2 regions of the Thalassospira sp. CH_XMU1458 genome follow, and region 1 is predicted to be linked to the other one. Evidence: predicted binding sites of a transcription regulator. Region 1 holds the regulator's gene; the other holds the start of a gene.
The links. Region 1 encodes HrcA, which represses chaperone genes, less so after heat shock. Its sites were predicted from a motif close to GTTAGCACTCNCCNNNGGNGAGTGCTAAC; they were not measured.
Positions count from the first base shown of each region.

Region 2: a site for HrcA is predicted at 5,720-5,748, ahead of groES (co-chaperone GroES). Genes of this name have one in related genera too.

Region 1 is NZ_JAYMDW010000001.1:425,133-432,346, forward strand. It holds gene WBY09_RS01990 (antibiotic biosynthesis monooxygenase family protein) at 1-173, opposite strand, end outside; gene WBY09_RS01995 (NIPSNAP family protein) at 439-765, opposite strand; gene WBY09_RS02000 (ArsR/SmtB family transcription factor) at 856-1,536, shown strand; gene WBY09_RS02005 (NAD-dependent deacylase) at 1,546-2,292, opposite strand; gene grpE (nucleotide exchange factor GrpE) at 2,421-3,062, opposite strand; gene hrcA (heat-inducible transcriptional repressor HrcA) at 3,114-4,172, opposite strand; gene rph (ribonuclease PH) at 4,478-5,194, shown strand; gene rdgB (RdgB/HAM1 family non-canonical purine NTP pyrophosphatase) at 5,273-5,872, shown strand; gene hemW (radical SAM family heme chaperone HemW) at 5,982-7,175, shown strand.
Region 2 is NZ_JAYMDW010000002.1:1,337,284-1,344,497, forward strand. It holds gene fliN (flagellar motor switch protein FliN) at 1-173, opposite strand, end outside; gene WBY09_RS13620 (PLP-dependent cysteine synthase family protein) at 406-1,527, shown strand; gene WBY09_RS13625 (Hsp20/alpha crystallin family protein) at 1,620-2,123, opposite strand; gene WBY09_RS13630 (NADH:flavin oxidoreductase/NADH oxidase) at 2,433-3,527, shown strand; gene groL (chaperonin GroEL) at 3,653-5,308, opposite strand; gene groES (co-chaperone GroES) at 5,368-5,655, opposite strand; gene WBY09_RS13645 (hypothetical protein) at 6,164-6,874, shown strand; gene rfbC (dTDP-4-dehydrorhamnose 3,5-epimerase) at 7,026-7,214, shown strand, end outside.

The sequences.
Region 1 (7,214 bases):
TCGCGCCAGAAGGACAGCGATAGAACCTTGCCGGGATTTGTCAGGCTTTGAAACCGTTCGATTGAAATAAAGCCATCCATGGTTTCAAGCACGGGTTTGAGATCACCGGCAATCGCAAGGTAATCGTCATAGCGTCCATCGTGCGGTGTGACCTCGAAAATGACGGCAATCATGGTTTTATAAGCTCCTCAGGGTCAGGACCTATGAATTTGGTTCGAATGGCAGGGTTTATATTTGTGAAATCCAAGAAAAATCCCGCCGGGCGGGTTGGTATCCCGTGCAAGGGATTTGACGCGGGAGTTTGCAAATATAAACCCTGTCCGTCGGATCCCTCAGATATGCACGGACTACTTTGTCGCAAAACCTTGAAAGATGGATATCTTCCTGCGGTTTCGCTTCGCGTATCCGCACAGATCTGAGCGACCATTCTAACTAAATTCATAGGTCCTGACCCTTATGCGGGGTGGAGGCAATTTTCAGAAACTGGCGTTCTTCGCGCAGGATGAATTTCTCGCGCTGGGAAAATTCATAGTTCTCGCGGCCCAAGGGATCATCTTTCAGACGCGCGCGATAGGCTTCATATGATGCCAGATCGGGCAAATGATAGATACCATAGGCGGTCGAGACCGATCCTTCGTGCGGGACGAAATAACCGACAAGGTCAGCCCCGCAACGCGGAATGGCCTGCCCCCAGTTTCGGGCATATTCGATGAAGGCATCCTTTTTATAAGGATCGATTTCATAGCGAATGAAGCAGGTAATCATGACAGCGTCCTTTCAGGAGAAACATCTTGTTGGGTGACGCGGCCCATTATCCTGATTGCTGCGCATTAATGCTTCGATTAGCATCGAACTATGAAAGAAGGACCCGATATCGCCCGCGTGGCCGCATTGCTTGGCGATCCGGCGCGCGCAAATATGCTGACAGCACTTATGAGTGGCCGTGCGTTAACTGCGGCCGAATTGGCGCAAGAAGCCGGTGTGACGCCACAAACCGCAAGCTCGCATCTGGCAAAGCTTGAAGCCGGTCAGATTGTTGTGCCGCGCAAACAGGGGCGACATCGTTATTTCACGCTTTCGGGCCCCGATATTGTCGAGGCACTGGAAGTCCTGATGGGGATTGCCAATCGGGTCGGGCATAACCGCGTGCGCACCGGGCCCAAGGATCCGGAGCTGCGCAAGGCACGGGTTTGTTATGACCATCTGGCCGGGGATATGGGGGTTGCGCTGTTTGATGGCCTTGCCAAACGCAAGCTGATTGCAAGCGATGTGAATGGTGTTGCCCTGACACCGGCCGGGATCGATTTTGCCAACACGTTTGGCATTGATCTGGATGGATTGCGGGCCAAGCGCCGACCGCTGTGTCGGGAATGCCTTGATTGGAGTGCCCGACAGTCGCATCTGGCGGGCTCTTTCGGGGCGGCCTTGCTCGACCGGTTCTATGATTTGGGTTGGGCCCGACGGATGCCGGAGTCGCGCGTTGTACGGTTCAGCAATGCCGGCGAAAAATCATTCCGTGATTTGATCAATCCTTAAGGCCAGCTATCAATCACCGAGCAGGGCAGAAACAAAGGTCGGGACCAGTTCGGTGGCGGGGCCGTAGCAGCTGTGATCAAACAGTGTGGCACCCGAACTGGGTTCGAGATTGAGCTCAACCGTTTCAGCCCCGGCTTCTTCATGGGCGACCTGAACGAACCCGGCTGCCGGGTAGACATTGCCCGATGTCCCGATCGAGATGAAAAGCCCGCAATCGCCAAGGGCAGCGTAAATGCGTTCCATCTCAAGGGGCATTTCGCCAAACCACACCACATGCGGGCGCAATCCACCGGCCTTGCCGCAACTGGGGCACGGGGTTTCCTTGGCAAGGTCGCCCGGCCACTCGGTCAGCAGATCACAGTGATTGCAGCGGATTTTCAGAAGTTCACCATGCATGTGGATGAGGTTTTTGGACCCGGCCCGGCCATGCAGGTCATCAATGTTCTGGGTTACCAGCAACACATCACCGGGCCATTCGGCCTCTAGCCGTGCCAGGGCCAGATGGGCGGCATTGGGTTGAACATCCGGGTCATGCAAGCCAGCGCGGCGGTCATTATAAAAATGATGCACCAGATCGGGATTACTCACGAAGGCCCCGGGCGTTGCAACCTCGGAAATATCGTATCTCGCCCAGATGCCATCGGGATCGCGAAAGGTATGCAGGCCGCTTTCCTTGGAAATGCCAGCCCCGGTCAGAATGACAATCGTGGCTTTTTCATCGCGCAGGATTTCGATCAGGTCGGGGCGAAGCGGCATGGTGTGCGGTCCTGTGCTGGTGATCAGTACCGGTAGCCTAATGCAAATAAAACAGCCTCGCCAAGTATGTCTGGCGAGGCTGTTTTTAAACCCGATCCGCTAAAACCGGTTTATCTTCTTTGATGGCCTCAGGCAGAGGTATCAACGTTGCCGCCCGGGTTGTCGGTCTGGCTTGGTTTTTCACCGCCCGGATTTTTGGTCACACCGACCATGGCCGGGCGCAGCAAACGGCCCTTAAGCACGTAACCGGCCTGCATAACCTGTGCGACGTGGCCGTCCGGATATTCCGGATGCGGTAGTTCAAACACGGCCTGATGTTTGTTCGGGTCAAGCTTTTCACCAAGCGGTTCAAGCTTTTCGATGCCATTCTTTTCAAGCGCCTTTTGCAGGGCCTGTTCGGTCATTTCAACCCCGTCAAACAGGGTTTTCATCGCCGGATCGGCATTGGACGTATCGCCCGCAGCATCAAGCGCGCGGCGCAGGTTGTCGCTGACATCCAAAAGGTCGCGGGCGAATTTGGTGATGGCGTAGTTGCCGGCATCCTCGACGTCTTTTTTGGCGCGGCGGCGGGTGTTTTCCACCTCGGCGGCCTGGCGTAGCAGACGGTCTTTGAGCTCCGCGACTTCGGCTTCAAGTGCGGCGATCGGGTCTTGGGGTGCGGCGTCCTCAACAACTTCCTCAGTCGCCTCTGCTGCGACCTCTTCCGAAGCGGTTTCCTCTGCATTGACGTCCTGCAGATCTTCCGGAGTGTTCTTTGCGGTTTCCGACATGGCTAACCTTGCTACTTTCACGTTATGCGGCCTGACACGCAGCGCCGCGATTTATCCAATCAGTCGACCGACCAGCTTGGCGGTGTAATCGACCAGCGGAATGATCCGGGCATAATTGATCCGGGTCGGTCCGACAACCCCGATTGCACCCACAATGCTGCCTTCAGCATTCTGATAGGGCGAAATCACCATCGAAAGACCCGATCCGCCGAACAGTTTATTCTCCGACCCGATGAAAATCTGAACGCCTTGGGCATCCGTCGTCACATCGAGCAATTCAATCATCTGATCGCGGGCTTCCAGCACGTTAAACAGGCGGCGGACGGTCTCAAGCTGTTCAATCGTATCGATATTTTCCAACAGCTGGGATTGCCCCTTCACAATCAGGGACGATCCCTTGACCCCGCCGGCCCATGTTGCCAGGCCCGCATCAATCAGATTGGCGGAAAGTTCATCAAGCTCCTGCTTGAGACGATCACGCTCCTTCGTCATCAAAAGGCGCGCATCATCAAGCGTCTTTCCAGCCAACCGGGTATTTAGATAGTTTGCCGCTTCTGTCAATGCCGATGCGGGCAAATCAGGCGGAACATCAAGGATTCGGTTCTCAACACTGCCATTATGTGCCACCAGCACCGCCAGAACCTTGCCCGGCGACAGGGCAACGAATTCGATCTGTTTGAGGCGAATGCCATCTGTCTTGGGTGCAACCACAAGTCCGGCACAGCGCGACAGGCCAGATAACATCGTGGTTGCTTCGCCCAGCATCTGATCGAGTGAATAGCCCGCCTGTTCGCAGTTCTTGGTCAGTTGGTCGCGCTCGGCATTGGGAAGGTCACCGACTTCCATCAGGGCATTCACAAACAGGCGCAGGCCCTTTTCACTGGGCAGGCGCCCGGCCGAAATGTGCGGCGCGACCAGAAGACCCATTTCCTCAAGATCGGACATGACATTGCGAATGGTCGCAGCCGAAAGGTTTTCGGACATGCGACGCGCAATTGACCGCGAACCGATCGGTTCGCCGGTTTCGACATAGGCATCGACAATCTGGCGGAACACTTCACGTGACCGCGCATTCATGTCGCCCAGTAATGTATCGTCAAAATGCGCCATGTGTTGCGTGCCAATTGATCCAGATGGATGAAGCGTAAAACGTGAGGAGAATTTAGTCAGGCAAACGCATTGCGTCAATTGCACGGCCTATTGCTAAGCCAAGCTTGTAAATTTGGTCGAAGTTGTTGGTTTAACTGCTTTGCGCCAGGATTGCACCAGAACAGATAAAAACATCCGGGGAAACTGCTGGACGTTTGGTGGGTCACATCTTACTTTGGGCCAAATTTTTCAGGACAGTTTTGCTTCGTGCGCGGGCACTCAAGTCGCCAAGAATGCAAGCCCAGACAACCAAGAGGTTCCTTCTCATGCGCCCTTCCGGCCGTACCCCCGATCAGCTTCGCGATGTAACGATTGAAACCGGTGTTTCCAAATATGCCGAAGGTTCCTGCCTTATCAAATTCGGCGACACGCATGTGATCTGTACCGCCACGGTCGAAGACAAGGTACCGGGCTGGATGCGCAATTCCGGCAAGGGCTGGATCACTGCCGAATACGGCATGCTGCCGCGCGCAACCGATAGCCGCATGCAGCGCGAAGCCGCGCGCGGTGGTCAGTCTGGCCGTACCCAGGAAATTCAGCGTCTGATCGGGCGTTCGATCCGTGCGGTTGCCGATATGAAGGCCATGGGCGAAATGCAGATGCGCCTTGATTGCGATGTCATTCAGGCCGATGGCGGTACGCGCACCGCATCAATCACCGGTGCCTATGTTGCGGCCCATCTGGCGTTTCAGGGCGTGCGTCGCCTTGGCCTGATCAAGGAAATCCCGCTGACCCAGCCGGTTGCTGCCATTTCATGCGGCATCTATGAAGGTGAAGCGGTGCTTGATCTTGATTATGCCGAAGACAGCAATGCCGGGGCTGACGCCAACTTCGTGCTGGCGGGTAATGGCGGCATCGTCGAAGTCCAGGCAACCGCCGAAGACGTGCCGTTTGATCGCGCATCCTATGATCAGATGTTCGCGTTGGCGGAAAAAGGCTGCAAGGAATTGTTCGCCAAGCAGCGTGAGGCGCTTGGGCTCTAAGGTACCGTAATATTAACGGCGGGCATCGGGCCTGCCGTTTTTTCGCATCAGTTGGATATCGCAGTTTCAGGCAAGACCATGGCCCGTCGTTTCACGGAAAAAAAACTCGTCATCGCCAGCCACAACAAAGGCAAGATCAAGGAAATCGCCGAACTTCTTGAACCGTTTGGCATCGAGGTCTTCTCGGCCGGTGAGCTTGACCTGCCCGAACCCGAAGAAACCGAAAAAACCTTCATTGGCAATGCGCAGCTGAAATCAACGGCGGCGGCCAATGGAGCCAATCTTCCGGCCCTTGCCGATGACAGCGGTTTGGCGGTTTCGGCCCTTGATGGGGCGCCGGGGATTTATTCCGCGCGCTGGGCCGGGCCGGACAAGGATTTCGACATGGCGATGGAAAAGGTCAAGAACGGTATTGGTGATCATCCGGATCGCCGGGCATCGTTCATCTGTGCCCTGTCGCTCGCTTGGCCGGACGGACATGTTGAGAATTTCGAAGGCCGGGTTGAAGGCGAGATCGTCTGGCCCAAACGTGGCCCGCACGGCTTTGGCTATGACCCGATTTTCCAGCCCAAGGGTTACGGGGAAACCTTTGGCGAAATGGACCCGGCGAAAAAGCATGAAATGAGCCACCGCGCCGATGCCTTCCGCCAGTTGGTCAAGGCCTGCTTCGAAGACTGATTTCAGGTTTAACCACCTGCATTGAACTTATGCACGCATCGCGGATGTCATCATCGGCGGTGCGTGTTAGTTTATCGGCCAACATTCCCGCGTTTGAAAAGAGTCCCGCGTGTCCGCAGCCTCAAGTGAAACCGTGCCGTTTGGCATTTATATCCACTGGCCGTTCTGCCTGTCGAAATGCCCGTATTGCGATTTCAACAGCCATGTGGCGAACAGTGTTGATCATGTGCGCTGGCGCAAGGCGCTCCGGGCGGAGCTTGCACACGGTGCGGCCCGTCATCCGGGACGGACAGTGGGATCGGTGTTTTTTGGCGGCGGCACGCCATCCTTGATGGACCCGGAAACCGCCGGGGCCTTGATCGAGGACATCAAATCCTTCTGGCCGGTAACGGATGATCTGGAAATCACGCTCGAAGCCAATCCGGGCACAGTCGAGATTGACCGTTTTTCGGCCTTTGCCGCCAACGGGATCAACCGGGTTTCGATCGGCATTCAGGCGCTCAATGACCGCGACCTGAAATTCCTTGGTCGCCTGCACAGTGCCGAGGAAGCGATGCGGGCCTTGGATGTGGCGACATCGGTGTTTGATCGTTTTTCCTTTGATCTGATCTACGCCCGGCCCGATCATGATCCCAAGGCCTGGCGCGCGGAACTGCGCGAAGGGCTTGGCATCGCCAATGGGCATATCTCGCTTTATCAGCTGACCATCGAGCCGGGTACACAGTTCTATACCCTGCATCAGCGCGGCGATCTTGTGGTGCCGGACGAAGACCTTGCGACCGAACTTTACGAGATCACCCAGGAAGAAACCGAACGTGCGGGCTATCGCTGCTATGAGGTGTCCAACCATGCCAAACCGGGGCAGGAGAGCCGCCATAACCTCGTTTACTGGCGCTATGGCGATTATCTTGGTATCGGACCGGGCGCGCATGGCCGCGAGGCGGTGGTTGATGCCGATGGCAACACGACACCGATGGCAGTACGCCGTCACCGTGCGCCTGATATCTGGCTGGACCGGGTGGAAAAGCATGGCCATGGCACGCAGGAAGAAACCGCGCTCGAGGCCGATGAACGTCTGCTTGAAATGGTGATGATGGGCCTTCGGCTCAATGAAACCATCCCGACGGAACGCTTTAACCGCATTATCGGCAAGGGACCGCGTGATGTTCTGGCACTTGATCGTCTCGAAACCCTGATCGAGTCCGGTGATCTGATCTGTGATTCTTCGGGGCTGCGCGCCACCGATCAGGGCAGAAACCGTTTGAACGGAGTTCTCGCCTATTTGTTCGACCACGCGGTGTAAGCCCGAAACCGGCAAAACGCCGACAAAAACCGGGCGATT
Region 2 (7,214 bases), on a different contig from region 1:
CCCACGCGGCGGTCCAGCTCAAGCACGGCACCACGGGTCAGGCGCATCAATTGCGCGACCTGGATCTGGCTTTTGCCAATCACCGTTGACACACGCACAGGCACGTCATAGGCCGCCCCAATGTCAGAGGCCCCCATACGTACGCTAAACGGGTCCTTATCGTCGTCAGCCATGATTTCGCGCCATCCCGTCAAATCGAAAGAATCGTGAAGCTTGTATCTTAAAGGTGAGCTTTGAAAAAAGTGTTAGCAAGCCCAATCTGATAAAATCGACGATTGCTGATCGGTTCTGAAAATGTATCAGCACAATTTTACTGTCGTTTTTTGTATTATATTGCCCTAAACAGATGACGATTCCGGGCCAAACTTGGCCAAAAAGTGATCCAACCAGACATCAGGATGTTTCATGCCTTATGACCGCCAATGGGTGGCCGATGCCATCAGCACGATTGAAGCCGATTTCAACCGGTCTGCCGATACCCATCTGATCCGCCTTGATCTGCCAAAGCTTGGTGACATTGGCCTGTACCTTAAAGATGAGTCGACCCATCCGTCCGGCAGCCTCAAACATCGTCTGGCGCGATCGCTGTTTCTCTATGGGCTGTGCAATGGCTGGATCAACAATGACACCCCGATCATCGAGGCATCCAGTGGCTCGACCGCCGTGTCAGAGGCCTATTTTGCCCGCCTTCTTGGCCTGCGCTTTATTGCGGTGATGCCGAAATCCACATCACAGCAAAAAATCGATCAGATCGCCTTTTATGGCGGCGAAAGCCATCTGGTCGATCACAGCGGTCAGATTTATGAGGAATCGCAACGTCTGGCGCGCGAGCTGGGCGGCCATTACATGGACCAGTTCACCTATGCCGAACGCGCGACCGACTGGCGCGGTAACAACAACATCGCCGAAAGCATCTTTGATCAGCTCAAACGCGAACCCCACCCCATTCCACGCTGGATCATTGTCGGCGCCGGAACAGGCGGCACATCATCGACCATCGGGCGCTATATCCGTTATGGCCGAAGCCTTGGTCAGGGCTGTGAGCTTTGCGTGGCCGACCCGGAAAACTCGGTTTTCTATAATGGATATGAAACCGGTGACTGTTCGGTCACCAACAGCAAGGGATCGCGCGTTGAAGGCATTGGTCGCCCGCGTGTCGAACCCAGCTTCAACCCGACCGTGGTCGATCGCATGTATCGCATCCCAGATGCGGCCAGCTTTGCGGCCCTCTATTATCTAAAAAAGCATCTTGGTCGGCGCTGCGGCGGATCGACAGGCACCAACCTGATCGCGACCCTGTCGCTGATCTCGGAAATGAAGAAAGCCGGTCAAACCGGGTCGGTCGTGACCTTGCTCTGTGATGGCGGGGATCGCTACTGCGATACCTATTACAATCCCGACTGGCTCAAGGCGCAGAACATCGACCTGACACCGTGGACAGATGCACTCGACCGCTTTGACGAAACAGGCCTCTTTGACATGCCGCTTGATCATTGCAGCGGTTACGCCGGGCGTTCGGCAACCTAAGCCTCACCAATCTGCGAACACAAAAAAAGACGGGCGGTTAAACCGCCCGTCAGTCTTATCAGGGGAAGCTTCTCAGGGAGGAGAGACAGTCCTTAGCCGGTCACCGCAATCTTGCGCGGTTCGGGCTTCTGTTCTGCTACCTTTGGAAGAGTAAGCAACAGAACACCGTTCTTGAAGGATGCGGTAATATTGTCGGCATCAATGGTGTCATTCAGGCGGAAGGACCGCTTGAAGCTGCCATAGCTACGCTCGACAACATGGGCGCCATCCTTGCTTTCACGGCTGAATTTCTTCTCGCCGGTGATGGTCAGAACACCGTCAAGCACTTCGACATTGACGTCATCCTGTTCAACGCCCGGGAGTTCGGCGGAAAGTTCAAAGTGATCTTCGCCGTCATAGATGTCGATCCGCGGGCTCAGCAACGGTTGGGTCACTTCGCCTTCTTCGGAAGATACCTGTGCCGACGGGGCTGCACGGTGACCAAAGATCGAACCGATCATGCGGTCAACGTCACGGGAAATAAGAGTGAAAGGATCACCGTAAGTCGGTGCAGAAGACGGACGACGGGATCCATTAAGAGTCTGAAGACCAGTCATTGTAGTACCCTCCATTACAGACGAGTATTCTTGCGCCATCAGTCCAGACCAGGCTGCAACCTTGACGCGTATCGGGGCACCATGCCCCTTTCCAATCTTGAGATAGATCGGGTGGAAATTTCTGCAAGTGGGTCGATGCATTTTTTTGCGAATTTTTGATTTTTTCTGATCGGCTGCTTGGAAAACTCCCTTCTGGCATTCCATTCCCTGGAAAAATTCAACACGACGCTGGCGCCCGCCCCGCCCTCGGATTAGCTTCATCCCATTGATTGGCGCACGCGCGTCACTGTCCGAGTTAAAGGAACGCATATGAGCACTCTTTTCACCCCGCTTTCACTGGGCAAGCTATCCCTTGATAACCGCATTATCATCGCACCGATGTGTCAGTATTCCGCCGATAACGGCAAGGTCACCCATTGGCATGACATGCATCTGGGCAATCTGGCGCAATCGGGTGCCGGTCTTCTGATTATCGAAGCCACCGCCGTCGAACCGGAAGGACGCATTACCTATGGCGATGTCGGCCTGTGGGATGACGAAACCGAGGCAGCACTTGGTAAAACGCTTAAAGCTGTGCGCAGCCATTCCGACATGCCGATTGCGGTTCAGTTGGCCCATGCCGGGCGCAAGGCATCTTGCGAAAAACCGTGGCTCGGGGGTCATGCCCTTTCCCCGGATCATGAAAATGGCTGGCAGGTCTCAGCCCCCTCTGCCCTGCCATTCCGTGACGGCGACCCAATCCCTGAGGCAATGACAAAATCACGCATTGCAGACGTCATTCAGGCCTTTGTCGAGGCGGCTGAACGGTCCGTACGGCTGGGCTTTGACGCGATTGAAATTCATGGCGCGCATGGTTATTTGCTCCATCAATTCCTGTCACCGCATGCCAACAAGCGTGACGATGAATATGGCGGTTCGTTTGAAAACCGCACCCGCATCGTGATCGAAATCTATGACGCCATCCGCAAGGCCGTTGGCGCCGACTATCCGCTGGGCATCCGTATTTCGGCAACCGACTGGGTCGAAGGCGGCTGGGATATTGATCAAAGCGTCGCGCTTGCCAAACTCCTCAAGGACCGCGGATGTGATTTTATCGACGTTTCGTCAGGCGGCCTTCATATCGATCAGCAAATCCCGCTCGGCCCCAATTATCAGGTGCCGTTTGCCGCCCGCATCAAGGCCGAAACCGGCATGACCACAATTGCGGTCGGCCTGATTACCGAGGCCGAACAGGCAGAAGCCATCACCTTTACCGGGCAGGCCGATGCCATCGCCCTTGCGCGCGGCATTCTGTATGACCCGCGCTGGCCGTGGCATGCCGCCGCAACGCTGGGCGCCGAGGTCAAGGCAGCTCCGCAATATCTGCGCTGTCAGCCCAGAACGCTTAAAAAGCTGTTTGGCTGACACCTTTTGAATTCATCAAAGAGCCCGCCAGTGTGCGGGCTCTTTTTTATTGCCGCTTAGACAAAGAAAAGGGGCCAGCCAATGGCGAGCCCCTTCCCTTATGCGATAGGTCGGTTGGGTAAGGCTTAGAAGCCCATGCCACCCATGCCGCCCATACCACCCATGCCGCCCATGTCAGGCGCGCCGCCAGCCGATTTGTCTTCGGCTTTCTCGGCGATCATGCATTCGGTGGTGATCAGCAGGCCAGCGACCGATGCTGCGTCCTGCAGAGCAGTACGAACAACTTTGGCCGGGTCGATGATGCCAGCTTTGACGAGGTTGGTGTATTCGCCCTTCTGAGCGTCGTAACCGAACTCTACGTCGTCCTGCTCAAGCAGTTTGCCAGCAACAACAGCGCCGTCTACGCCAGCGTTCTGTGCGATCTGGCGAACCGGTGCCTGCAGGGCACGGCGAACGATGTCAACACCGATGGTCTGGTCGTGGTTTTCACCTTCAAGGCCTTCGAGGGCTTTGACAGAGTACAGCAGAGCCGTACCACCACCAGCAACAATGCCTTCTTCAACAGCAGCGCGGGTCGCGTGCAGGGCATCGTCAACGCGGTCTTTGCGTTCTTTCACTTCGATTTCCGAAGCGCCACCGATTTTGATCACTGCAACGCCGCCTGCGAGTTTCGCAAGACGTTCCTGCAGTTTTTCACGATCGTAGTCAGAGGTGGTTTCTTCGATCTGGGCGCGGATCTGGCCAACGCGTGCTTCGATCTGTGCTTTCTCACCAGCACCATCAATGATGGTGGTTTCTTCTTTGGTGATGGTAACCGATTTCGCGGTACCGAGCATGTCGAGGGTGACGCTTTCCAGCTTGATGCCGAGATCTTCGGAGACAACCTGACCACCGGTAAGGATGGCGATGTCTTCGAGCATGGCTTTACGACGGTCGCCGAAGCCCGGTGCTTTAACAGCAGCGATTTTCAGACCACCGCGCAGCTTGTTGACAACCAGGGTTGCCAGTGCTTCGCCTTCGATGTCTTCAGCAATGATCAGAAGCGGCTTGCCGGACTGAACGACCGACTCAAGCAGCGGAAGGATCGGCTGAAGCGAGGAGATTTTCTTGTCGAACAGCAGGATGTACGGAGCATCCATTTCTGCGACCATTTTCTCCGGGTTGGTTACGAAGTACGGAGACAGGTAACCACGGTCGAACTGCATGCCTTCGACAACGTCGAGTTCGGTGTGCAGGCCTTTGGCTTCCTCAACGGTGATAACGCCTTCGTTGCCAACTTTTTCCATGGCTTCTGCGATCATGTCGCCGACTTCACGGTCACCGTTAGCAGAAATGTTACCAACCTGTGCGATCTCATCGCGACCGGCAACTTTACGTGCACGGCTCTGGATGGATTCGATCACTTTGGTTGTCGCAAGGTCGATACCGCGCTTCAGGTCCATCGGGTTCATGCCGGCAGCAACAGACTTGTTGCCTTCACGAACGATGGCCTGTGCCAGAACGGTTGCGGTCGTGGTGCCGTCACCAGCCAGATCGGCGGTTTTCGACGCGACTTCGCGAACCATCTGTGCGCCCATGTTTTCGAACTTGTCGGTCAGTTCGATTTCTTTGGCGACCGAAACACCGTCCTTGGTCACGCGCGGTGCGCCAAAGGACTTTTCGATAACAACGTTACGACCTTTCGGGCCGAGGGTCACCTTGACAGCATCTGCCAGGATGTCGACACCGCGCAGCATTTTGGCGCGTGCGTCAGTGGAGAATTTTACTTCTTTAGCAGCCATAATATTCTTTCCTCTCTATGAGACGGATGAACGTGGACAAATCACCCAAACGGGCTGACTTAGTCCATGATGCCCATGATGTCGGATTCTTTCATGATCAACAGCTCTTCGCCGTCGACCTTGACTTCGGTGCCCGACCATTTGCCAAACAGGACTTTGTCACCTGCTTTGACGTCGAGGGCTACGACCGAGCCATCTTCTTTACGAACGCCAGAACCAACAGCGATGACTTCGCCTTCCTGCGGTTTTTCTTTGGCGGTATCCGGAATAATGATGCCACCGGCAGTTTTGGTGTCGGATTCGACACGACGTACCAGTACTCGATCATGCAGCGGACGGAACTTCATTTTAGACAACTCCGTGTTTAAGCTAAGGCTCGTTAATAACTAAGACTAACCGGGATGAGCCCGTATTAGCACTCACCCCCGGCGAGTGCTAACAGCATTTATTGGAGTACCAGTTCAAAGTCAATAGGGAGATGTAAAAAGACGCAGAAATGTCACGATTTTTGGCGATTTCCGCGCACGCAGCGCAGCAAAAATCCGCCCCCGTTTTAAAGCGGGCTGATCAAAACATTTTCATGCCCGGGAAACAAGCCCCGACACAACACCGCAAAAGAATATATATCGGGCTGTCACACTTGCTTTTGTCAAAGGGCTGTTTGGCAGATCCGGTTCAAGCGACGAAGATGCATGGTTCAAACACCTATGAAAAAGCGGGTTTCACGTCTAAGCTCCAGCCAAAGAACGCAAATAACGTCCAATGACCGCGCAAACACCCGGATTGCAGAAAATGTCATGCAGTAAAAATTCATCGGCCCTGACGTCCGGGCCTTCAGGCAAACGACAAGAGCTGATGGCGCCTGCTTTTCTGTTATTTGCCCTAGTCGGTTTGTTTTCTTCGCAAACAATCAGCACTGATGCTTGGGCCGATGAGGCCGATGTCGAATGCCCGAAAAAGATTGCCTATGTCGAAAATGACCCGATGTCGCAGAAGTCGATTGTGATCTTGCAAAAACTCTATGCGGATCTCGGCTGCCCGCTTCAGGCCGTCAAACTGCCGGGGCGTCGCGGCCCCTTGCATTTCAATGAAGGTCTGGTGGACGGTGAATTGCTGCGTGCGGTTGCCGCTGAAAAGAACTATTCGCGCGCCTTTGTCAGATCATCGGTTGCCCTGCGCGAGATCGCAAACCGGCTTTGGCGCAATCCGAACGATCAAGACCCGTCAACGCCGATTGCCTTTACGCTCGGCGTGATATGGCAGGAAAAGTACGTCCATGCCGATACGGCCAAAACCGGCATCACGCACAAGCCAATGATGTATAATACCGAAAAGCACCAGGCCTATGCCGAAGGGCGCATCACGCGTTTTCTGTCCGCAGATAGCAATATCGACGACATGCTGACACAGGGCATCCTGGGCAACACACCAGCACCGGTAATCGAGGAAACAATTTCGGTCTTGCCGCTTTATCATTATCTTGGCGCGGAATTCGCCCCCTTCATGAAAAAGTTCTCTGCCCTCGTCGCGCTAACGGATCCATTTCGCAAGGCCCAGAATCAGTAATCGCAACGACGGGTGCCGCAGCTTTGATAAAGCCGACCGCCCATTCAATTGCCAAGCTCAGAATTTTATAAAAATGCGCATATGCACGAAGGCCAAGCTTCTGCTATCCATAGTCTGGACGAATTAATTTACCCTGCACAAGGCAGCACGGATGCAATTTGAAGAGCTGGAAATTCCCGATGTTAAGCTGATCTTCCCGAAGAAATTTGGCGATGAGCGGGGTTTTTTCTCTGAAACCTATAATCTGGAAGCCTTTGCCAAAGCTGGCATCGATCCGCAGTTTGTGCAGGACAATCACTCTTTATCGAGCAATGTCGGTGTGCTGCGAGGACTGCATTTT